2 linked regions of the Enhydrobacter sp. genome follow. The protein of the gene in region 1 binds, or shares a complex with, the protein of each later gene. Links are inferred from orthologs where the notes say so. Each region holds a gene or a part of one and is shown in the gene's direction. Other genes may lie near its edges. The genes, in order: dinB and dnaN.

Evidence for each region.
Region 2: the proteins of dinB (region 1) and dnaN are in contact, whole or in part, in a solved structure (PDB 1OK7), measured with the Escherichia coli proteins. The link is inferred for Enhydrobacter sp. from one-to-one orthologs.

Annotation. Positions count from the first base shown.
Region 1 is NZ_CP126889.1:1,785,462-1,792,105, reverse strand. The notes cover bases 1-2,764. They hold dinB (DNA polymerase IV), read left to right. Parts: upstream 1-724; coding sequence 725-1,804; downstream 1,805-2,764. Other genes in these bases: OJF58_RS09040 (LysR family transcriptional regulator), read left to right, coding at 1,817-2,710; OJF58_RS09050 (acyclic terpene utilization AtuA family protein), read right to left, coding at 1-615. Also shown: OJF58_RS09035 (formate dehydrogenase subunit gamma), read left to right, coding at 2,887-3,354; OJF58_RS09030 (NADH-quinone oxidoreductase subunit NuoF), read left to right, coding at 3,351-4,889; fdhF (formate dehydrogenase subunit alpha), read left to right, coding at 4,901-6,644. UniProt on the Escherichia coli protein: Poorly processive, error-prone DNA polymerase involved in translesion repair and untargeted mutagenesis. Copies undamaged DNA at stalled replication forks, which arise in vivo from mismatched or misaligned primer ends.
Region 2 is NZ_CP126889.1:2,128,723-2,135,561, reverse strand. Bases 1-2,959 are described here. They hold dnaN (DNA polymerase III subunit beta), read left to right. Parts: upstream 1-900; coding sequence 901-2,019; downstream 2,020-2,959. Other genes in these bases: recF (DNA replication/repair protein RecF), read left to right, coding at 2,016-2,959; dnaA (chromosomal replication initiator protein DnaA), read left to right, coding at 1-688. In the rest of the region: more of recF, read left to right, coding at 2,960-3,221; gyrB (DNA topoisomerase (ATP-hydrolyzing) subunit B), read left to right, coding at 3,241-5,694; OJF58_RS10690 (hypothetical protein), read left to right, coding at 5,687-6,238; OJF58_RS10685 (PaaI family thioesterase), read right to left, coding at 6,273-6,668; OJF58_RS10680 (helix-turn-helix transcriptional regulator), read left to right, coding at 6,776-6,839. UniProt on the Escherichia coli protein: Confers DNA tethering and processivity to DNA polymerases and other proteins. Acts as a clamp, forming a ring around DNA (a reaction catalyzed by the clamp-loading complex) which diffuses in an ATP-independent manner freely and bidirectionally along dsDNA.

The DNA of each region.
Region 1 (6,644 bases):
GTGCCAGGCGAGCGCCGGATCGAACCCGGCGCGGATCGCCATCGCGGCCGTCGGCGAGGGATCGTAGCTCCGCCCGCTCACGATCACGTCGACATCGCCGCCGCCGAGCGCCTCCAGGAACGGCTCGGCGCCCATCTGCGCCACGATCACCGTGGCCGCCTCGATCTCGCGTGGATCGAGCGGCGGCACCGGTCCGAGCGGCTCGACCCGGCCGGCCCTCAGCTCGCGGCGGATATGATCCTTGTCGATGTCGGCGTAGATCTTCGCCAGCCTGAACCGCCAGCCGTTCCTGCGCGCGATCTCCGCGATCATGTCGCGGAAAGCATCGACATGCAGGTTGCTGCCATCGCCGCCGGCCGAGGAGATCAGGAGCGGCACCCCCGCTTCTTGTTGCGCCCCCAGCAGCACCTCGAGGTCCTTGATATAGGCCTCGCGGCTGCAGGTCATCTCGCCCAAGCCGAGCTTCTGCGGCCCCGAGTCGGTCGAGCCCGAATCGATGGTGATCGCGTGCGGCCCCAGCGCGAGGCCGCGCTTGAAATGATCGAGCGGGAAGCCGTAGCCCAGCATCCCCGACGGGGTGAGGATGCGGATCTCGTCGTTGATCGGCGCGGGCATGGCGGGCCTTCATGCGGACAGGTCAGCGCGGTTTTGAGACGGCAACGGCGTTCGTGCAAGTGCCGAAAGGCTTGGAGCGGCCGGAGGGAAGGTCGTAGGCTTCGCCGTCATGGCCGAGGCGGACATCCGCAAGATCATCCATCTCGATATGGATGCCTTCTATGCCTCCGTGGAGCAGCGCGACGATCCCGGCTTGCGCGACAGGCCGCTCGCCGTGGGCGGCAGCCGCGAGCGCGGCGTGGTGATGGCGGCGAGCTACGAGGCGCGCCGCTTCGGCGTGCGCTCGGCCATGCCCTCGGCGACCGCCCGCCGGCTCTGTCCCGAGCTGCTGTTCGTGAAGCCGCGCTTCGAGGTCTACAAGCAGGTCTCCCAACAGATCCGGGCGATCTTCCTCGAATACACGCCGCTGGTGGAGCCGCTGTCGCTCGACGAGGCCTATCTCGACGTCACGACCAACCTCAAGAACATGCCGCTCGCGTCGGAGATCGCGCGCGAGATCCGCGCGCGCATCCTCGCCGAGACCGGTCTCACCGCCTCGGCCGGCATCTCCTACAACAAGTTCCTGGCCAAGCTCGCCTCCGACCATCGCAAGCCCAACGGCCAGTTCGTGATCCGGCCGGAGAAGGGACCGGCCTTCGTGGAAGGCCTGCCGGTCGGCAAGTTCCATGGCGTCGGCCCGGCCACCGAGGCCAAGATGAAGAGGCTCGGCATCCACACCGGCGCCGATCTCAAGGCGCAGTCGCTGGAGTTCCTGCAGCGCTATTTCGGCAAGTCGGGGACGTATTACCACGCCATCGCCCGCGGGCAGGACGGCCGCCGCGTGGTGCCCGACCGGCCGCGCAAGTCGGTCGGCTCGGAGACCACCTTTGCGCAGGATCTCGGCCGGCCGATCGATATCGAGGAGGGCGTGCTGTCGGTGCTGGGGGATGTCTGGGGATACTGCGAGCGCACCGGCGTGGCCGGCCGCACCGTGACGGTGAAGATCAAGTACGCCGACTTCCAGATCGTCACCCGCAGCCGGACGCTGCCCGCGCCGGTGGCGAGCCGGGCCGAGCTCGAACAGGCGAGCGTCGAGCTCGTGCGCACGATCTTTCCGCTCGAGAAGAAGGTGCGTCTTCTGGGTGTGTCGCTGTCGAACATGGGAATGCGTGTCGGGTCCGCACCGCCGCAACTCACGCTGGGCCTCTAGGGCAGCGGCGGGATGATCGACAAGCTCGAATACCTGCTGGCGCTCGCCCGGGAGCGCAATTTCGGCCGGGCGGCCGAGCAATGCGGCGTCACGCAGCCGACCTTCTCGGCCGGCATCAAGCAGCTCGAGGATACGCTCGGCGTCATGCTGGTGCAGCGCACGTCCCGCTTCCTGGGTTTCACCGCCGAGGGCGAGCGCGTCCTCGACTGGGCGCGCGGCATCGTCGCCGACGCCCGCGCCATGCGCCAGGAGGTGCAGACCCTGAAGAAGGGTCTGGCCGGCCATCTCAGGATCGCGGCCATCCCGACCGCGCTCGCCATGGTCCCGGCGCTCACCACGCCCTATCGCGCGCGCCATCCCAACGTGAAGTTCACCATCCTGTCGCGCACCTCGATCGAGGTGCTGTCGATGCTCGACAATCTCGAGGTCGACGCGGGCCTCACCTATATCGACAACGAGCCGCTCGGCCGCATGCGCGCGGTTGCGCTCTACAACGAGCAGTACCGCCTGCTCACGTCGGCCGAAAGCCCGCTCGGCAACCACGATCGCGTCACCTGGGCCGAGGTCGCCCGGATCCCGCTTTGCCTGCTGACACCGGACATGCAGAACCGACGCATCATCGACGGGCTGCTGCACGCCGCCGGCGGCGCGGCCGAGCCGACGCTCGAATCGAACTCGATGATCGTCCTGTTCTCCCATGTGCGCACCGGCCGCTGGGCGAGCGTCATGCCCGAGAAGCTGGCCGAGACCTTGGGGCTCACCGAGCGGCTGCGCTCCATCCCCATTGTCGAACCCGAGGCCGTTCACCAGATCGGACTGGTCGTGCCGCCCCGGGAGCCGATGACGACCCTGGTCTCGGCTCTGGTCACCGAGGCGCGCCGACTGGCAAAAGCGCTGGCACAATAGATTTAGGCAACGATAGGCTTTATCCCCAAGGTCTTGTGTTCGACTATAGTCGAATAAGGGGATAGTCGGTCTGATCAATTGAATTGTTCTATTGCAGCATCAAAGAGCTTTATTGAGCACGACTGCCTGGAACGTTCATTGTCTACGAACCACCGCCCTTGAGGACGGAGAGGCCGATGAACGCGGCATGGAACGAAGCGCAAGCCTTGGAGATCGTCCGTCGCCATGACGATCGGGAAGGGCCGTTGTTGCCGATCCTGCACGACATCCAGGCGACGTTCGGCTGCGTGCCGATCGAGGCCATCCGTCTCATTGCCGGCGAGCTCAATCTCACCCGTGCCGAGGTGCACGGCGTCGTCTCATTCTATCACGATTTCCGCGACCGGCCGGCGGGCCGGCATGTGCTGAAGCTCTGCCGCGCCGAGGCTTGTCAGTCGATGAATGGCGAGGCGGTCGCCCAACAGGTGCTCGAGCGCTTCGGGGTCGGCTGGGGTGAGACCGCACCCGACGGATCGGTGACGGTGGAAGCCGTCTATTGCCTGGGCCTCTGCGCCTGCGCGCCTTCCGCGATGCTCGACGACGAGCCGAGGGCCCGCCTCGATCCGACCGTGATCGAGGAGATCGCGCGCGAGGTCGGGCGATGACGCGGCGCCTTTTCGTGCCGCGCGATGCGGGCGCCCGCGCGGTCGGCGCCGACCGCGTGGCGGCGGCGCTCGAGGCGGAGGCGAGGCGCCTCGGACAGGCGGTCGAGATCGTGCGCACAGGGTCGCGCGGGCTGTTCTGGCTGGAACCCATGATCGAGGTGGAGACGCCGGCCGGCCGCATCGCCTTCGGGCCGGTCACGCCGCGCGACGTGCCGGAATTGATGGCGGCCGATTTCAGCGCCGGCCACCGCCTGCATCTCGGACGGCCGGAGGGGCTTCCTTTCCTGAAGCGGCAGACGCGCATCACCTTCGCCCGTTGCGGCATCGTCGACCCGCTGTCCCTCGCCGACTATCGCTCGCACGGCGGCTGGCGCGGCCTTGAGCGCGCGAAGAGTCTCGGCGCGGCGAAGACAATCGAGGAAGTGACCGGATCCGGTCTGCGCGGCCGCGGCGGCGCCGGCTTCCCGACCGGCGTCAAGTGGAAGACCGTCGCCGACACGGTGGCCGACCGGAAATACATCGTCTGCAACGCCGACGAGGGCGATTCCGGCACCTACGCCGACCGCATGATCATGGAGGGCGATCCCTTCCTGCTGATCGAAGGCATGGCGATCGCGGGCTTCGCCGTCGGCGCGACCAGGGGCTACGTCTATATCCGCTCCGAATATCCCGATGCGGTGCGTACGATGGAGCGTGCCATCGCCCTCGCTGAAGCCGATGGGTTGCTGGGACCGGACGCGAAGTTCGACATCGAGGTGCGCGTTGGCGCTGGCGCCTATGTCTGTGGCGAGGAAACCTCGCTGCTCGACAGCCTCGAAGGCAGGCGCGGCCAGGTACGCGCCAAGCCGCCGCTGCCGGCGCACAAGGGTCTGTTCGGCAAGCCGACGGTGGTCAACAACGCGATCTCGCTCGCCACGGCCCCGGCGATCCTGGCCGACGGCGCAGATGCGTATGCGGCACTGGGCTTCGGCCGTTCGCGCGGCACCATGCCGATCCAGCTCGCCGGCAATGTCAGGTACGCGGGCCTGTTCGAGGCGCCGTTCGGCCTGAGCCTGGGCGAGCTCGTGGAGGAGATCGGCGGCGGCACGCGAAGCGGCCGTCCGATCCGTGCGGTGCAGGCCGGCGGGCCGCTCGGCGCCTATTTCCCGCGCCGCCTGTTCGACACGCCCTACGACTACGAGGCCTACGCCGAGCTCGACGGGCTGATCGGCCATGGCGGCCTGGTGGTGTTCGACGACACCGTCGACATGGCGCACCAGGCGCGCTTCGCCCTCGAGTTCTGCGCCCTCGAATCCTGCGGCAAGTGCACGCCCTGCCGGCTGGGCTCCGTACGCGGCATGGAGACCATGGACCGGATCATTCGCGGCGAGCGGCGCGACGCCAACCTCGCGCTGATCGAGGATCTCTGCCAGACCCTGAAGTTCGGCTCGCTCTGTGCCCTGGGCGGCTTCACGCCCTATCCCGTGATGAGCGCCATCAAGCACTTTCCCGAGGATTTCGACCGCCCGCGGCTTGCGGCCGCAGCGGCGGACTAGAGGACATGGCCATGTCACTCATCGTCGAAACAGACTACGGAACCCCCGTCAGCCGGGCGGCGGAGCAAGTCGCGCTCACGATCGATGGCAAGGGCGTCACCGTGCCCGCCGGCACCTCGGTGATGCGCGCGGCCATCGAGGCCGGCATCGACGTGCCCAAGCTCTGCGCCACCGATTCGCTGGAGGCGTTCGGCTCGTGCCGCCTGTGCCTGGTCGAAATCGCCGGCCGTGCCGGCACGCCCGCCTCTTGCACGACGCCGGTCGCGCCGGACATGGTCGTCTCGACCAGGAGTGAGCGCCTGACCCGGATCCGACGTGGCGTCATGGAGCTCTATCTCTCGGATCATCCGACCGGGGCCGCCGGCGACGACCTGAAGGAGATGGCCGAGGCGGTGGGTGTCGGCGAGGTGAGGTACGGTCGCGACGGCGCCAATCACCTGAGCGAGGCGAAGGACGAGTCCAATCCCTATTTCGTGTTCGATCCGGCGAAGTGCATCGTCTGCTCGCGCTGCGTGCGCGCCTGCGAGGAGGTGCAGGGTACGTTCGCGCTCACCATCGAGGGCCGGGGCTTCGAGTCCAGGGTCTCGGCCGGCACGCCGGTCGACGATTTCCTGAGCTCGGAGTGCGTGTCTTGCGGGGCCTGCGTGCAGGCCTGCCCGACCGACGCGCTGATCGAGAAATCGGTGATCGCATCGGGCCGGCCCGAGCATTCGGTGGTCACGACCTGCGCCTATTGCGGCGTCGGCTGCAGCTTCAAGGCGGAAATGCGCGGCGAGGATGTCGTGCGCATGGTGCCGTACAAGGATGGCAAGGCCAATCGCGGCCATTCCTGCGTCAAGGGCCGCTTCGCCTGGGGCTATGCCAACCATCGCGAGCGCATCCTGAAGCCGATGATGCGCGAGAGCATCGCCGAGCCGTGGCGCGAGGTGAGCTGGGAGACCGCGATCGACCGCGTCGCCTCGGAGTTCAAGCGCCTGCAGGAGAAGTACGGCCGGCTCGCCATTGGCGGCATCACCTCGTCGCGCTGCACCAACGAGGAGACCTATCTGGTGCAGAAGCTGGTGCGCGGCGGGTTCGGCAACAACAACGTCGATACCTGCGCGCGTGTCTGCCATTCGCCGACCGGCTACGGCCTCAACGCCACCTTCGGCACCTCGGCCGGCACACAGGACTTCGACTCGATCGATCAATGCGATGTCGTCATGGTGATCGGCGCCAATCCGACCGACGCCCATCCCGTCTTCGCCTCGCGCATGAAGAGGCGGTTGCGTCAGGGCGCGCGGCTGATCGTGATCGATCCGCGCCGGATCGATCTCGTCCGAATGCCGCATGTGAAGGCCGACTACCATCTGGCGTTGCAGCCGGGCACGAACGCCGCCGTCCTGAATGCGCTTGCGCATGTCGTCGTGACCGAGGGCCTGGTCGACGAGAAGTTCGTGCGCAGCTTCTGCGATACCGGCGCATTCGACTATTGGGCTGCCTTTGTGGCCGATCCGAAGAACAGCCCCGAAGCCGTCAGCGCCCTCTCGGGCGTGCCCGCGGAAACGATTCGCGGCGCGGCGCGTCTCTATGCGACCGGCGGCAATGCCGCGATCTACTACGGCCTTGGCGTCACCGAGCACACGCAGGGCACGACGGCCGTCATGGGGCTCGCCAATCTCGCCATGGCGACCGGCAATATCGGGCGGCCCGGCGTGGGCGTGAACCCGCTGCGCGGCCAGAACAACGTCCAGGGCTCGTGCGACATGGGCTCCT
Region 2 (6,839 bases), 340 kb from region 1 along the record:
CATCTGCGGCAAGGAGGCAAGCCAGGACGAGTTCTTCTTCACCTTCAACTCGCTGGTGGAGCAGAACAAGCAGATCGTGCTCTCCTCCGAGAAGCCGCCATCGGAGCTGCAGGACATCGAGGAGCGCATGCGCTCGCGGCTGGGCAGCGGCCTCGTCGCCGACATCCACTCCTCGACCTACGAGCTGAGACTCTCGATCCTGCAGACCAAGGCCGAATCGGCGCGCGTCCCGGTGCCGACCGCGGTGCTGGAGTTCCTGGCCCACAAGATCAGCACCAACATCCGCGAGCTCGAGGGTGCGCTGAACCGGGTCGTGGCCCACGGCCAGCTCATCGGCCGCGAGATCACCGTCGAGATGGCGCAGGACGTGCTGCACGACCTGCTGCGCCAGGCCGACCGCAAGGTGACGGTCGACGAGATCCAGCAGCGGGTCGCCGCGCACTACAACATCAAGCTCGCCGAGATGAGCTCGCCGCGCCGGGCCCGCTCGGTGGCCCGCCCGCGCCAGGTCGCGATGTACCTCGCCAAGCAGCTCACGACCTTGAGCCTGCCGCAGATCGGCAAGCGCTTCGGCAACCGCGATCACACCACGGTCATGCATGCCGTCCGCAAGATCGAGGAGCTCAAGATCTCCGATCTTTCGATTGCAGAGGACGTCGAGCTGCTCAAGCGCCAGTTGCAGGGCTGAGCCCGGCTTGGCGGGACGTTCGAAGCGGGGCCGCAAAGGCCCCGTTTCCTTTCCGGTCGCAAAGCCCTAAACGCCTCATATTGCGGGCGAAATTGCTTTCAGCCGACGGTCCCCGTGGTATACTTTTCAACCATCCTGCCGGGGCTTCCCCGCCGCCGGTGCGGTGGGCCCAGAAAACACCTCCAATCGGCCCCGATTACAGCGACCCAACCATGAAACTGACGATCGAGCGGGCGGCCCTTCTCAAGGCCTTGGCCCATGTCCAGAGTGTCGTCGAGCGTCGGAACACGATCCCCATCCTCTCAAACGTGCTGATCACCGCCCAGAAGGGCCGGCTGAGCCTTGCCGCGACCGATATGGACCTCGCCATCACCGAGACAGTCGACGCCAGCGCGGCCAAGACCGGCTCGACGACGGCACCCGCGCACACACTTTACGAGATCGTCCGCAAGCTGCCCGATGGGGCACAGGTCGAGCTCGAGACGGCGGCCGACGGCAACAGCCTGGTGATCCGCGCCGGCCGCTCGCGCTTCACACTGCAGTGCCTGCCGCCGGCCGATTTCCCGGCCATGAACGAGGGCGACCTGCCGCATCGCTTCCAGCTTCCGGCGACCGATCTCAAGGGCATCATCGATCGCACACGCTTCGCCATCTCCAACGAGGAGACGCGGTATTATCTGAACGGGATTTATTTCCATGCCGCCAAGGCCGCCGGCACCGACGTGCTGCGCGGCGTCGCGACCGACGGCCATCGCCTGGCGCGAGTCGAGGTGCCGCTGCCCAAGGGCGCCGGCGACATTCCGGGCGTGATCGTGCCGCGCAAGACCGTGGGCGAGGTGCGCAAGCTGCTGGACGAAAGCGACGGGTCGGTCGATGTCGAGCTGTCCGACACCCGTATCCGCTTCGCCACCGGCAACGTCACCCTGGTGAGCAAGCTGATCGACGGCACCTTCCCCGACTACGAGCGCGTCATTCCGACCGGCAACGACAAGGTCCTGAACGTGCCGTGCAAGGAGTTCGCCAACGCCGTCGACCGCGTCTCGACCATCTCGACCGAGAAATCGCGCGCCATCAAGCTCGCTGTCGGCAAGGGCGTCGTGACCCTGTCGGCCACCAGCCCCGACGCGGGCAGCGCCACCGAGGAGATCGAGGTCGACTACAAGGAAGCCGGCCTCGAGATCGGCTTCAATTCCCGCTATCTGCTCGACATCACCGAGCAGATCGCCGGCGCGGAGGCGCGGTTTCTGATGGCCGATGCGGGCTCGCCCACCCTCGTGCGCGACGGCGCCGACGAGAGCGCGCTCTACGTGCTCATGCCGATGCGGGTATGACGCCGCCGGCCATCAGCGCTCTCGCCTATTCTCCCGACGCCGCAACCGGCGCAGCGCCGGCCCTTCTGGCCGTGCGCCAGGTGCGTCTGACCGATTTCCGCAACTACGGTCAGCTGCGCCTCGAATGCGGTCCCGCGCCTGTCGTCCTGGTGGGCGCCAATGGTGCGGGCAAGACCAATCTCCTGGAGGCGCTTTCCTTCCTCGTTCCCGGGCGCGGCCTGCGCCGGGCGCGGCTCGACGAGGTGGCGCGCCGGTCGCGCGGCGGCGAGCCTGCAGCGTCAACCTGGGCGGTCGCCGCCACCCTGGACACGCCCGAGGGCCGGCTGGCCGTGGGCACCGGGATCGAGCCGCCGCGCAATGGCGGCGGCCTGGCGCGGCGGGCGGTGCGGATCGACGGTCGGCCGGCAGCGAGCCAGACCGCGCTTGGCCTGCATGTCGCGGCGGTCTGGCTGACGCCGCAGCAGGACCGACTGTTCCTCGACGGCGCGGGCGAACGCCGACGGTTCCTCGACCGGCTCGTGACGGCGCTGCATCCGGAGCATGCCGGCGACGTCGCGGCTTACGAGAATGCGCTCCGCCAGCGCAGCCGCCTGCTGGGCGAAGGCAACCGCGATCCGCACTGGTTCACCGCCCTCGAGGACACGATGGCCCGCCACGGCGTGGCCTTGGCGGCGGCGCGGGCCGATACCGTCCAGCGGCTCGATGCGGCGGCGCGGCTGGGCGTCGGACCTTTCCCGCGCGCCTCGCTGGCCATGGCTGGCGACATTGACGGCTGGGTCGCCTCGATGGCGGCGATCGACGCCGAGGACCGGTTGCGTGCCGAGCTGGCCGCCAGCCGCTTGCGGGATGCCGAAAGCGGCACCACATATTGCGGGCCGCATCGCAGCGATCTCAGCGTTCGCCATCTCGATCTCGACCTGCCGGCCGCCGACGGCTCCACCGGCCAGCAGAAGGCCCTGCTCGTGTCGATCGCCTTGGCCCATGCCCGCCTCGTGGCGTGGTCGCGGGGGCGGCCGCCGCTTCTGCTGCTGGACGAAGTCGCCGCGCACCTCGATGCGGAGCGCCGGGCTGCGCTGTTCGACGAGATCATGGCGCTTGGCGTGCAAAGCTGGATGACCGGCACCGACGCCGGCCTTTTTGGGCCGCTGGCCGGTCGCGCGCAACTCCTGCGCGTGGCCGATGGAACCATCGCGGCAGGCTGAACCCTTTTGGATCAGGATGATGAGCGAGAACGAGCAAGTCCCGAACGGCAACGGCAATGGCGAGGACTACGACGCCAGTTCCATCAAGGTCCTGCGCGGCCTCGAGGCCGTCCGCAAGCGACCCGGCATGTATATCGGCGACACCGACGACGGCACCGGCCTGCACCACATGGTCTACGAGATCGTCGACAACGCCATCGACGAGGCGCTGGCGGGCTACTGCGACCAGGTCGACGTGATCCTGCACGGCGACGGCTCCGTCACGGTGCGCGACAACGGCCGCGGCGTGCCGGTCGACATCCACCGTGAAGAGGGCGTCTCCGCCGCCATCGTCATCTTCACCCAGCTCCATGCCGGCGGAAAGTTCAACCAGAATTCCTACAAGGTCTCGGGCGGGCTGCACGGCGTAGGAGCGGCGGTGGTCAACGCGCTGTCCGAGCATCTGGACGTGCGCATCTGGCGCAACGGCAAGGAACATTTCGTGCGCTTCCGCAACGGCGATCCGGAGGGGGATCTCGGGGTCGTGGGCGATGCGCCCGAGGGCAAGCGCGGCACCGAGGTGACCTTCCTGCCCTCGCCGGAAGTGTTCAGCCAGACCGAGTTCGACTACGGCACCCTCGAGCACCGGCTGCGCGAGCTCGCCTTCCTGAATTCGGGTGTGCGCATCGTGATCACCGACGAGCGCGGCGCCGAGATCAAGGTCACGGAGCTCTTCTACGAAGGCGGCGTCGAGGCCTTCGCCAAGTATCTCGACCGCAACAAGCAGGTGCTGCACAGCCCACCGGTCTCGATCCGCGGCGAAAGGGACGGAATCACGGTCGAAGTCGCCATGCAGTGGAACGACAGCTACCACGAGACGATGCTGTGTTTCACCAACAACATCCCGCAGCGCGACGGCGGCACGCATCTCGCCGGCTTTCGCGGCGCGCTGACGCGGACCCTGAACAAATACGCCGACGAGGCGGGCATCTCGAAGAAGGAGAAGGTGAGCCTCACCGGCGACGACATGCGCGAGGGGCTGACCTGCGTCCTGTCGGTGAAGGTGCCCGATCCGAAATTCTCCTCGCAGACCAAGGACAAGCTGGTCTCGTCCGAGGTCCGGCCGGTCGTCGAGGGCGTGATCGGCGACAAGCTCAGCCAGTGGTTCGAGGAGCATCCAGCCGAAGCGCGCAAAATCGCCACCAAGGTGGTCGAGGCGGCGGCGGCCCGCGAGGCCGCGCGCAAGGCGCGCGAGCTCACCCGGCGCAAGGGCGCGCTCGATGTGAGCTCGCTGCCGGGCAAGCTCGCCGACTGCCAGGAGCGCGATCCAGCGCTTTCGGAGCTCTTCATCGTCGAGGGCGATTCGGCCGGCGGTTCTGCCAAGCAGGGCCGCAACCGCGCCTTCCAGGCGATCCTGCCGCTGCGCGGCAAGATCCTGAATGTCGAGCGCGCCCGCTTCGACAAGATGCTGTCCTCGGCCGAGATCGGCACGCTGATCACGGCGCTCGGCACCGGCATCGGCGTCGACGACTTCACCTTGGACAAGCTCCGCTACCACAAGATCATCATCATGACGGACGCGGACGTCGACGGCTCGCATATCCGCACCCTCCTGATGACGTTCTTCTATCGCCAGATGCGCGAGCTGATCGACCGCGGCCATCTCTACATCGCCCAGCCGCCGCTCTTCAAAGCCGTCCGGGGCAAGTCGGCGATCTACCTGAAGGACGAGCGCGCGCTGGACGATCACCTGATCCGGACCGGGCTCGAGGGTGCGACGCTCCGACTCGGCGACGGTACCGTGCAGGCCGGCGACGATCTGCGGCACACGGTCGATATCGCCCGCTCCGTCTCGAACCTCGTGAAGCCGCTGGCGCTGTCGCGCCGCGTGACCAACCAGGCGGTGATCGAGCAGGCCGCGATCGCTGGCGCCTTCAAGCCGGACATCCTGGCCGATGCCGAGCTCGCGCGTCAGACGGCGAACTACGTCGCCCGCCGCCTGAACGCGGTGAGCGCGCCGCTGGAGCGCGGCTGGACCGGCGAGCCGACCGCCGATGGCGGCCTCGCCTTCAGCCGGCGCCTGCGCGGCGTGCAGGAACGCCACGTGATCGACGGTCCGCTGATCAAGAGCGCCGAGGCGCGCCGGCTGGATGCGCTGGCGGCCGACCTGCAGGCGGTCTACCTGCAGCCGGGTGCGTTCGTCGCCAGGGACAAGGAAACGCCGATCGCCTCGCCGACCGAGCTGTTCGCCGCGGTGCTCGAGGCCGGTCGCAAGGGCATGACCATCCAGCGCTACAAGGGGCTGGGCGAGATGAATCCCGACCAGCTCTGGGAAACGACGCTCGACCCCGAGGCGCGGACCCTCCTGCAGGTCAAGATCAACCATGCCGACGAGGCGGACGAGATCTTCTCGACGCTGATGGGCGACGTGGTCGAGCCGCGGCGCGACTTCATCCAGGACAATGCGCTCAAGGTGGCGAATCTCGATGTCTAGGCTGCTGGCGACCGCGGCAGCGATGCTCGCCCTGGCCGGGCCGGCGTTTGCCCAGACGGCCGGCAACCCCGCGCCCAGCACGCATCCCGGCACCAGGCTCAGCTTTCCGCCCAGCCTGGGCGGGGCCACGCTGGAGCAGAGCCTGAGCGAGGACGGATCGGTCGCCTATATGTACGGCATCAACAAGATGAAGATTTACGTCTACATCGAAGGGGGCCGACGCGTCCCGCCGGGCAGTGACGCGCCTATCGTCATGAACCGGTTCGCGGCCGAGCTGAACGAGGCCGAGACGAAGCTGAAGTCGGCCGGCTACACCCGGTTCGAGCGGCCCACGGTCCCTTCGTCCTGCATCTACGGCAGCGTCGCCTTCCGCTGCATTGTCTACAGCGTTCGGTCGACCGCCGGTCGCCTCTTCAGCAAGCTCCTGCTGACCGGCTACCATGACTACTTCCTGAAGATCCGCATCGACTGGGCGGCCGGCACGGCGACCCAGGCCGATGCCGACCAGGCCTTGCAGTCGTTTGTTCCAGCCCTGATTCATTGAGATACTTCGGCGTCATCCTGGACGCCGTGGCCGCCTAAAGCACCATTTGGGTCTGGGTGACGACCGCCACCAGCTTGCCCTCGGCGGTGGTGATGCGGGTTGTCCAGACCTGCGTGCGCCGGCCGCGATGGACCGGCGTCGTCTCGCCGATTACGGTCGCGCCGACCGGCGCCGGCCCGACGAAGTTGGTCTTGCTTTCGATCGTGGTCGTGCCCTTGCCCTCGGGCAGATTCAGCACCGTGGCGGCCGCGCCCAGCGTGTCGGCGAAGGCCATGATCGCTCCGCCGTGCAGCACGTCGGGCCGCGTGCAGAGTTCCGGCCGGACGACCATCTCAGCCTTCACGCCCGCCTCGCTCGCCGTCACGAACCTGAGCCCCAGGACCTTGGCGAAGGGCAAATGGCGGTCGTTGAGGAATTGAGCCTTGTCCATTGTCGTCTCCGTCTGGCTGGCTGGCCGTTGCTCCCATGCCGACGCCGCTCCGACAATTACGCTCGAGGTAATCGGCGGGGCCGCGGTGCGATGTTAGTCTGCAGGCCATGACGAACAATCCCCTGCCCACGACCTCGTCCACGCCCTCGGCCGTGCTCGCCAATCAGCCCG